Regions from separate parts of the Aminobacter sp. P4_D5 genome, predicted to be linked through region 3. Evidence: riboswitches for the same ligand, from Rfam matches in the RefSeq annotation. Region 3 holds a riboswitch; each other region holds the start of a gene.

Region 1 (2,255 bases), on a different contig from region 3:
TCGTTTTGCGTCAGCATGAACCGCTGGCGGGCAACGAAAGAGCAGCCCGGACTGATGATGGGCATGGATCGCGGCGGCCAGTGCAAGGGCGTGGCGCTCAGGCTCATGGACGGCGACAGGCGCGAACAGCTCGACAAGCTCTACCGCCGCGAGATGACGCTGAAGCCCTCGACCTACAAGCCGCGCTGGCTGAACCTTGTCACCGACGACGGCCCGCTGACCGCCCTTGCTTTCGTCGTCAATCGCGGCGGCCGGGCCTATGCCGGCGCACTTGGCGAGGACGAGGTTGTCGAACGGCTGGCCACAACCTGCGGCCATTGGGGCTCGGCGGCGGACTATCTCTACAATGTGGTGAAGAACCTCGAGCAGCGCGCCATCCACGACCGGCATCTGTGGCGGCTGCAGCATCTGGTGGCCGAACGAATCGCGGCCCGGAGCTGATCGCCAAAACGCCGCATTCGCACCGCCCGGCGTCGGAATTTGGTTTGCCGCCCAAGGCATTTGTTTCTATAGTCGTGGCGTCGTCGGTTCCGTTACGGAATCAAGAGGGAATGCGGTAAGGGCCTTTTGAAGGTCCGAAGCCGTGGCTGCCCCCGCAACTGTATGCGGTTAGCTCTCCCCAAATGCCACTGAAGCTTGCTTCGGGAAGGCGGGGAAGGGTGTCGATCCGCAAGCCAGGAGACCTGCCGGCGACAGGGACACTTCTCGAGGCCCTCGGGTGGAGGGCGAAAGGACTTTAAGATGACTACTGTTTCTGCAATCGGCGCCGACGTTTCCTCGCAGTCGCGCACAATGCAGCTCGCGCTTGCGGCGCTGCTTGGCCTTTTCGTTGTTGGCTTCCTCGGGTTCTCGCATATGGACGTGGTGCACAACGCTGCCCACGACTATCGCCACTCGATGGCTTTCCCCTGCCACTAACGAAGGCACCCCAACCATGTCTGTATTTCGCAACGTCGTGTTCATCGCGGCGATCAGCGGCCTATTGGCCGGCGTGATCCTTGCCGCGCTCCAAACCTATGCAACCGTTCCGCTGATCCTCAAGGCCGAAACTTACGAAAATGCCGGCGGCGGCCATGAGCATGCCGCGGCCCCAGCCGCTGGCACTGAAGCGACCACGTCAGCACCTGCGGCGCAAGCCATGGCTCCCACTGAAGAGGAAGCTGAAGCCTGGGCACCCGCCGACGGCTTTGAGCGTTTCGCCTATTCGGCACTGGCCAATATCGTCAGCGGCGTCGCATTCGCGCTGATCCTGGTCGCGGTTTCCGAATTTGCCGGCGGCATCGCCAACTGGCGCCAGGGCGTGTTCTGGGGCTTTGCCGGCTTTGCTGTCTTCACACTCGCGCCGGGCCTAGGGCTGCCACCTGAGTTGCCCGCCATGCCGGCGGCCGACCTTGGCGCGCGCCAGATCTGGTGGACTATGACGGTGGTGGCAACCGCTGCCGGCTTGGCACTGATCGCTTTCAAGCAGTCGCTGCCGCTCGCCATCCTCGGCGTCGCGCTGATCGTTGCTCCGCACATCATCGGTGCGCCGCAGCCAGAAAGCCATGATTCGCCGATACCGGCCGACCTGCACCACAGCTTCGTCGTCGCCGTGACCATCACCAACCTGGTTTTCTGGGTGGTGCTCGGAGCTGTCGCGGGGGCTGTGCGGCAGCGTTTCATGGGTACGCAGGGCGCATTGCGCGGCAGCTTTGCCTAAGAAGCTGACATTTTTGCTAGGCGGTGCGCGCTCTGGAAAGAGTGCGCACGCCGAGCGGCTGATCACCGCATTCCCTGCGCCATGGAGTTACATCGCCACCGCGCAGGCCTATGACGACGAGATGCGCGAGCGCATCGATATCCACCGCTCCAGGCGCGGCGAAGGCTGGCGAACAATGGATGCGCCGCTTGATTTGATAGCAACGCTCGACAGTGTCGCCGATGGCGAACCGGTACTCATCGATTGCCTGACGCTGTGGCTGACCAATCACATGCTGGCCGATCATGACGTGGAAGCGGAAAGTGCCCGGCTCGCCGAGGTGCTGTCGCGGCCGCGCGGCCCATGGTTCGTCGTTGCCAACGAGGTCGGGCTCGGCATCGTGCCCGACAACGCGCTTGCCCGCCGCTTCCGCGATGCAGCCGGCAGGCTCAATCAAATGGTGGCAGCCGGTGCCGACGAGGTGCTGTTCATGGTCGCTGGCCTGCCGATAAAGGTGAAATGAGATGAAGGAAATCAACGAGACCGAAGCCGAGCGCCATCGCGCCAAGATGGCCAA
Region 2 (2,255 bases), on a different contig from region 3:
GTGATGGGTCTTGCGGTTTTCGATGTCGTCTTCGACAGCGAGGCCAAGGCCAAGCAGCACCGAAGGGTCGACCTTGCCGTGCGCGGTCTGCACGATCTTGACGGCGCGCGACAGGTGCTCGCCGACAATGGCGTTGGCGCGCGCAAGGCCGGCCTCGTCGAGCAGGTCGCTTTTCGACAGGATGATGAGGTCGGCGCAGGCGACCTGGTCTTCAAACACTTCTTCGACCGGATCATCATGGTCGAGCGTCTCGTCCTGGGCGCGCTGGGCGGCGAGCGCGTCCATGTCGGCGGCGACCTTGCCTTCTGCGAGCGCTGGGCCGTCAACAACGGCGATGACGCCGTCGACCGTGACGCGGCTCTTGACCGTGGGCCATTGGAAGGCCTGGATCAGCGGCTTGGGCAATGCCAACCCCGAAGTCTCGATCAGGATGTGGTCGACACGTGGCGAACGCGACAGGATCTGGTCCAGTGCGGGGACAAAATCGTCGGCGACGGTGCAGCAGATGCAGCCYTTGGCCAGTTCGACGATGTTTTCCTCCGGGCAGGTGTCGATGCCGCAGCCTTTGAGGATTTCGCCGTCGATGCCGACATCGCCGAACTCGTTGACGATGATGGCGAGGCGCTTGCCCTTGGCGTTTTCGAGGATGTGGCGGAGCAGCGTCGTCTTGCCGGCGCCGAGAAAGCCGGTGATGACGGTACAGGGGACGCGTTCGACGGAGGCGGTCATTTGTCTTCCTTGATGAGGTCGAGGGGAGGGATGCGCGCGACAAGGCCGCGCTTGAGGCTGTCGGGACGGCCTCGCCACGGGATCAGGCCGTCGGTCGAGGTGGCGAAGAGTTTTGCGCCGGTGATCAGGTCGTCGCCCGAGCTAATGGCGAGATCGCCGAAGACGTAGCTCCATGAGCCGTCGCGCAGGATCGCCGCACTCAGGCGGCGCTTGCAGTTGCCGAGGCATTCGACGCTGCGCACCGTGATGCCTTCTTGTGCAGCGGCGGCGCGTGTGGATTCGGCGAGCTTGGCGCCTGCGCGGGGATGAGCGTCCGAGCCGTTTTCGTCGCGGCAGGATGAGCAGACGAGAATCGTCACATCCGCTGCGGCGCGCAGGTCGGCGCCATCGCTGGATGCGTCCAAAATTTCGACAGAGAGATTGTCGTCGAGTTCCAAAATACCAGGCTCCTTGCCTGGGACACCCGCCAGGCGATCGGATCAATGTTTCAGACGGCAGGTCTCCTGGCTCGCGAGTCGTCGCCTTCGTGCCGCCTTCCCGGGAGGACATCCCAGTGGTTACCGGTCTTGGCTCGTCGCTTACAGTTGCGGGGACAGCCGCGGATTTGACGCCAAAAGCGCCGCACCGCATTCCCTCTTAGCTCCTCCCCTTGCCGGGAGGAGACCGTCTGGGTCGATTTAMGCTTTCGCGAGGGGTGGAGTCAACGTGAGGGAGCGACCCGCAATGTCGCTCAGCGCCGGTCCGAGATCGCCGGCCGGTGTGACCTTGATGCTTTCGAGGCCAAGCCAGTCACGCATCTGCTGCAGCTCTTCATAGAGTTCGGCCGCCGTTTCGGGCGGGGCGCAGGGCTCCGCATAGGCGGCATGGACGCGCAAGACACCGGCTGGGCGGTCAGCTTTGAGGTCGACGCGCGCGACGATTCGTTCGCCGAGCAGGAAGGGCAGGACATAATAGCCATACTGGCGCTTTTCGGCCGGCGTGTAGATCTCGATTCGGTAGCGGAAGCCGAACAGGCTTTCGGCGCGGCTGCGTTCGAAGACCAGCGGATCGAACGGCGCGAGCAAGGCGCGGGCACTGACCTTACGTGGAATGCGGGCCTGGGCGTGCAGGTAGGCCTGCTTGTCCCAGCCCTCGACGCGGACGGGAATCAGTTCGCCCGTTTCGACCAGCTCTTCGAGGCGACCTTTCATTTCGGCGGGCGACAGGCGGAAGTAATCACGCAGGCAGGCGGCCGTCGCGACGCCATGGGCCCGGGCGGAGATTCGCAACAGTTCGCGATGCGCGTCGGCCGGGGCAGGGATGGGACTGTTGTAAATGCCCGCGGGCAAGACTCGCTCGGGCAGATCATAAAGTCGCTCGAAGCCACGGCGCGAATGGGTGGTGATGCGGCCAGCCCAGAACAGCCATTCGAAAGCGTGTTTTTCCCGGCTCCAGCCCCACCAGCCGCCCGAACCTTTGGCGCCTTCAATCTCGGAAGCGGCGATCGGGCCGCGGTCGACCACGTGGCGGAAAATCTCCTCTATGTA
Region 3 (2,255 bases):
TCGAACTCTACGACACGCTGGCACAGCGCGGCAAAATCGAACAGCTTGAACGGCTGCAGCGGCTCCAGCCAGGGCCGGGCCAGACCTCTTTCACCCGCCAGCAGGTGCCGCTTGGCCTTGGCCATGCGGTTTGGTGCGCGCGCGAACTGGTCGGCGACGAACCTTTCGCACTGCTTTTGCCCGACATGATCATGCAGTCGGAAAAGAGCTGCATGCGCGAGATGGTCGAGCTTTACGCCGAAACCGGCAGCAATATTATCGCCGTGCAGGAGTGCGATCCCGCCGAGACGCACAAATACGGCATCGTCGGACAGGGCAAGGCCGTCCACACCGGCTTCGAAATCGAAGGCATGGTGGAAAAGCCGAAGCAGGGTACGGCACCCTCCAACCTTTTCATCAATGGCCGCTACATCCTGCAGCCTGAGATCTTCAACATCCTGGCAAGCCAGGAGCGTGGCGCCGGCGACGAGATCCAGCTCACCGACGCGATGCTGAAGCTTGAAAAGCAGCAGCGTTTCTACGGCTACCACTATCGCGGCCGCACCTTCGACTGCGGCTCGCCGGAAGGCTTCGTCGAAGCCAATGTCGCATTTGCCCTGTCGCGTTCGGATCTCAGCAAAAGCATGGCCGGTGTCATCGAAGGCTTGCTGCACGAGATGAAGCCGGGCCGCTAAAGCGGCTGCAATGTCGCCCGCGCGTCAATTTTGGGCGCGCGGAGCGATGGCCATCGGGGCCTGCTCCAGATAGACATGTCCTGCCAGGTGCCCGCAGCGATGCGGGAGAATCGGGAACACGGTGCAAATCCGTGGCGTGCCCAACGCTGTAAGAGGGACCGTATCGGCAAAAGCCACTGTTCATCTTGAATGGGAAGGTGCCGACAACGGGTTGAACTCGAGCCAGAAGACCGGCCCGGCAGAAATCGTCCTCCGCATGGTCAGGCGGGGGAAATCGATTGCTCGCAAGGGGATACGCGATGCCGGCTGACCATTTAAATTCCAATTGTTTCGACCAAGCTGCACAAGATGCCGTCTACCGCGCCATCTTCACGCGCCGCGACGTGCGCAGCCATTTTCGGCCTGACCCACTGAGAGATGAGCTGCTGGCGCGGCTGCTGATGGCTGCCCATCACGCGCCGTCGGTTGGCTTCATGCAGCCATGGAATTTCATCGTCCTCCGCGATGCCGAGCGCCGGCAGAAAGTGCGCGACCTGTTCTTCGCCGCGCGCCAGCAGGAACTGCCGCACATCGCCGAGGAACGGCAGGCACTTTACCGCAAGCTGAAGCTCGAAGGCATCTGCGAGACCCCGCTCAACCTTGTCGTCACCTGCGACCGGAGCCGCTCGGAAAATTCGCCGCTTGGACGCTGGCACAATCCGGAAATGGATCTCTACAGCACCGTTTGCGCCGTGCAGAATTTCTGGCTGGCGGCGCGTGCCGAAGGTGTCGGCGTCGGCTGGGTCAGCATCCTCGACCGCGAGGCGCTGAAGCAGCTGCTAGGCATTCCAGATCATGTCGTGCCGGTGGCTTATCTCTGCGTTGGCCGGGTCTCCGAATTCGCGCAAAAGCCCGACCTTGAAAGGCATGGCTGGGGCAGCCGCCTGCCGCTGGCCGATCTCATCATGAGCGAGGTGTTTTCCGGTGGCGGAGAAGAAGCGCTGAAGGCGATTGCCGCCGAACTCGTTGCCCCTGAATCCTAGCGCTGGATTCTCATCCCGAGGAACACTGTGTTGGTCGTGCTATCGCGGTTGGGCAGTGTGCTGGTGAACGTTTCATGGCGCAGCCTGCCGGTGAGGCCGGCATAGCGGTTGAGCCACCAGGTCATGCCTGCTTCGGCGGTCAGCGTCAGATCGTGGTCCTCGGAGTCGGCATAGTCGCGCCAACCGGCGCCCACGGCTGCCATGCCCGTGAGGTTCGCGCGGATTTCACGCTCGACGCTGAGACGCCCAGCATAGAGAATCGAGCCGCTTTCGCCCGGAGTGGTCGAGCCTTCCACGAAGGTTGCGCCGTTGAAGCCAACGATGGTGCCACGGATCGGCGACCATCTGAGGTCGGCGGCAAATGTCGGTTCGGAAATGGTCTTGAGGCGCTCGTCATCGAAGTTTTCGCTGATCCAGCCGGCCGAAAGCTCGCCGCCGAATTTCTCGCCCATGTCCAATTCGACGCCGGCGCGTGCGCCGATCCTGTTCGACGAGCGTTCGAAGCCGGCAGTGTCGAAGCGGAGATCATAGACGCGGCGTCCGTATTCGACCTCGCCAA

The links. Region 3 has a riboswitch for cobalamin ahead of bluB (5,6-dimethylbenzimidazole synthase). Riboswitches for the same ligand answer to the same signal wherever they lie in the genome.
Region 1: linked by a shared signal. The riboswitch ahead of AC1DWF_RS06525 (CbtB domain-containing protein) and the one ahead of bluB (5,6-dimethylbenzimidazole synthase) in region 3 are both predicted to bind cobalamin.
Region 2: linked by a shared signal. The riboswitch ahead of AC1DWF_RS11285 (DUF1636 family protein) and the one ahead of bluB (5,6-dimethylbenzimidazole synthase) in region 3 are both predicted to bind cobalamin.

What each region holds. Positions count from the first base shown of each region.
Region 1 covers NZ_JBFUIP010000018.1:16,491-18,745, forward strand. The annotation lists gene AC1DWF_RS06520 (gamma-glutamylcyclotransferase) at 1-441, shown strand, start outside; cobalamin riboswitch at 509-705, shown strand; gene AC1DWF_RS06525 (CbtB domain-containing protein) at 742-918, shown strand; gene AC1DWF_RS06530 (CbtA family protein) at 935-1,699, shown strand; gene cobU (bifunctional adenosylcobinamide kinase/adenosylcobinamide-phosphate guanylyltransferase) at 1,692-2,201, shown strand; gene cobO (cob(I)yrinic acid a,c-diamide adenosyltransferase) at 2,203-2,255, shown strand, end outside.
Region 2 covers NZ_JBFUIP010000040.1:21,749-24,003, forward strand. The annotation lists gene cobW (cobalamin biosynthesis protein CobW) at 1-729, opposite strand, end outside; gene AC1DWF_RS11285 (DUF1636 family protein) at 726-1,166, opposite strand; cobalamin riboswitch at 1,206-1,412, opposite strand; gene AC1DWF_RS11290 (winged helix-turn-helix domain-containing protein) at 1,407-2,255, opposite strand, start outside.
Region 3 covers NZ_JBFUIP010000039.1:1,341-3,595, forward strand. The annotation lists gene galU (UTP--glucose-1-phosphate uridylyltransferase GalU) at 1-674, shown strand, start outside; cobalamin riboswitch at 743-927, shown strand; gene bluB (5,6-dimethylbenzimidazole synthase) at 974-1,696, shown strand; gene AC1DWF_RS11000 (outer membrane beta-barrel protein) at 1,693-2,255, opposite strand, start outside.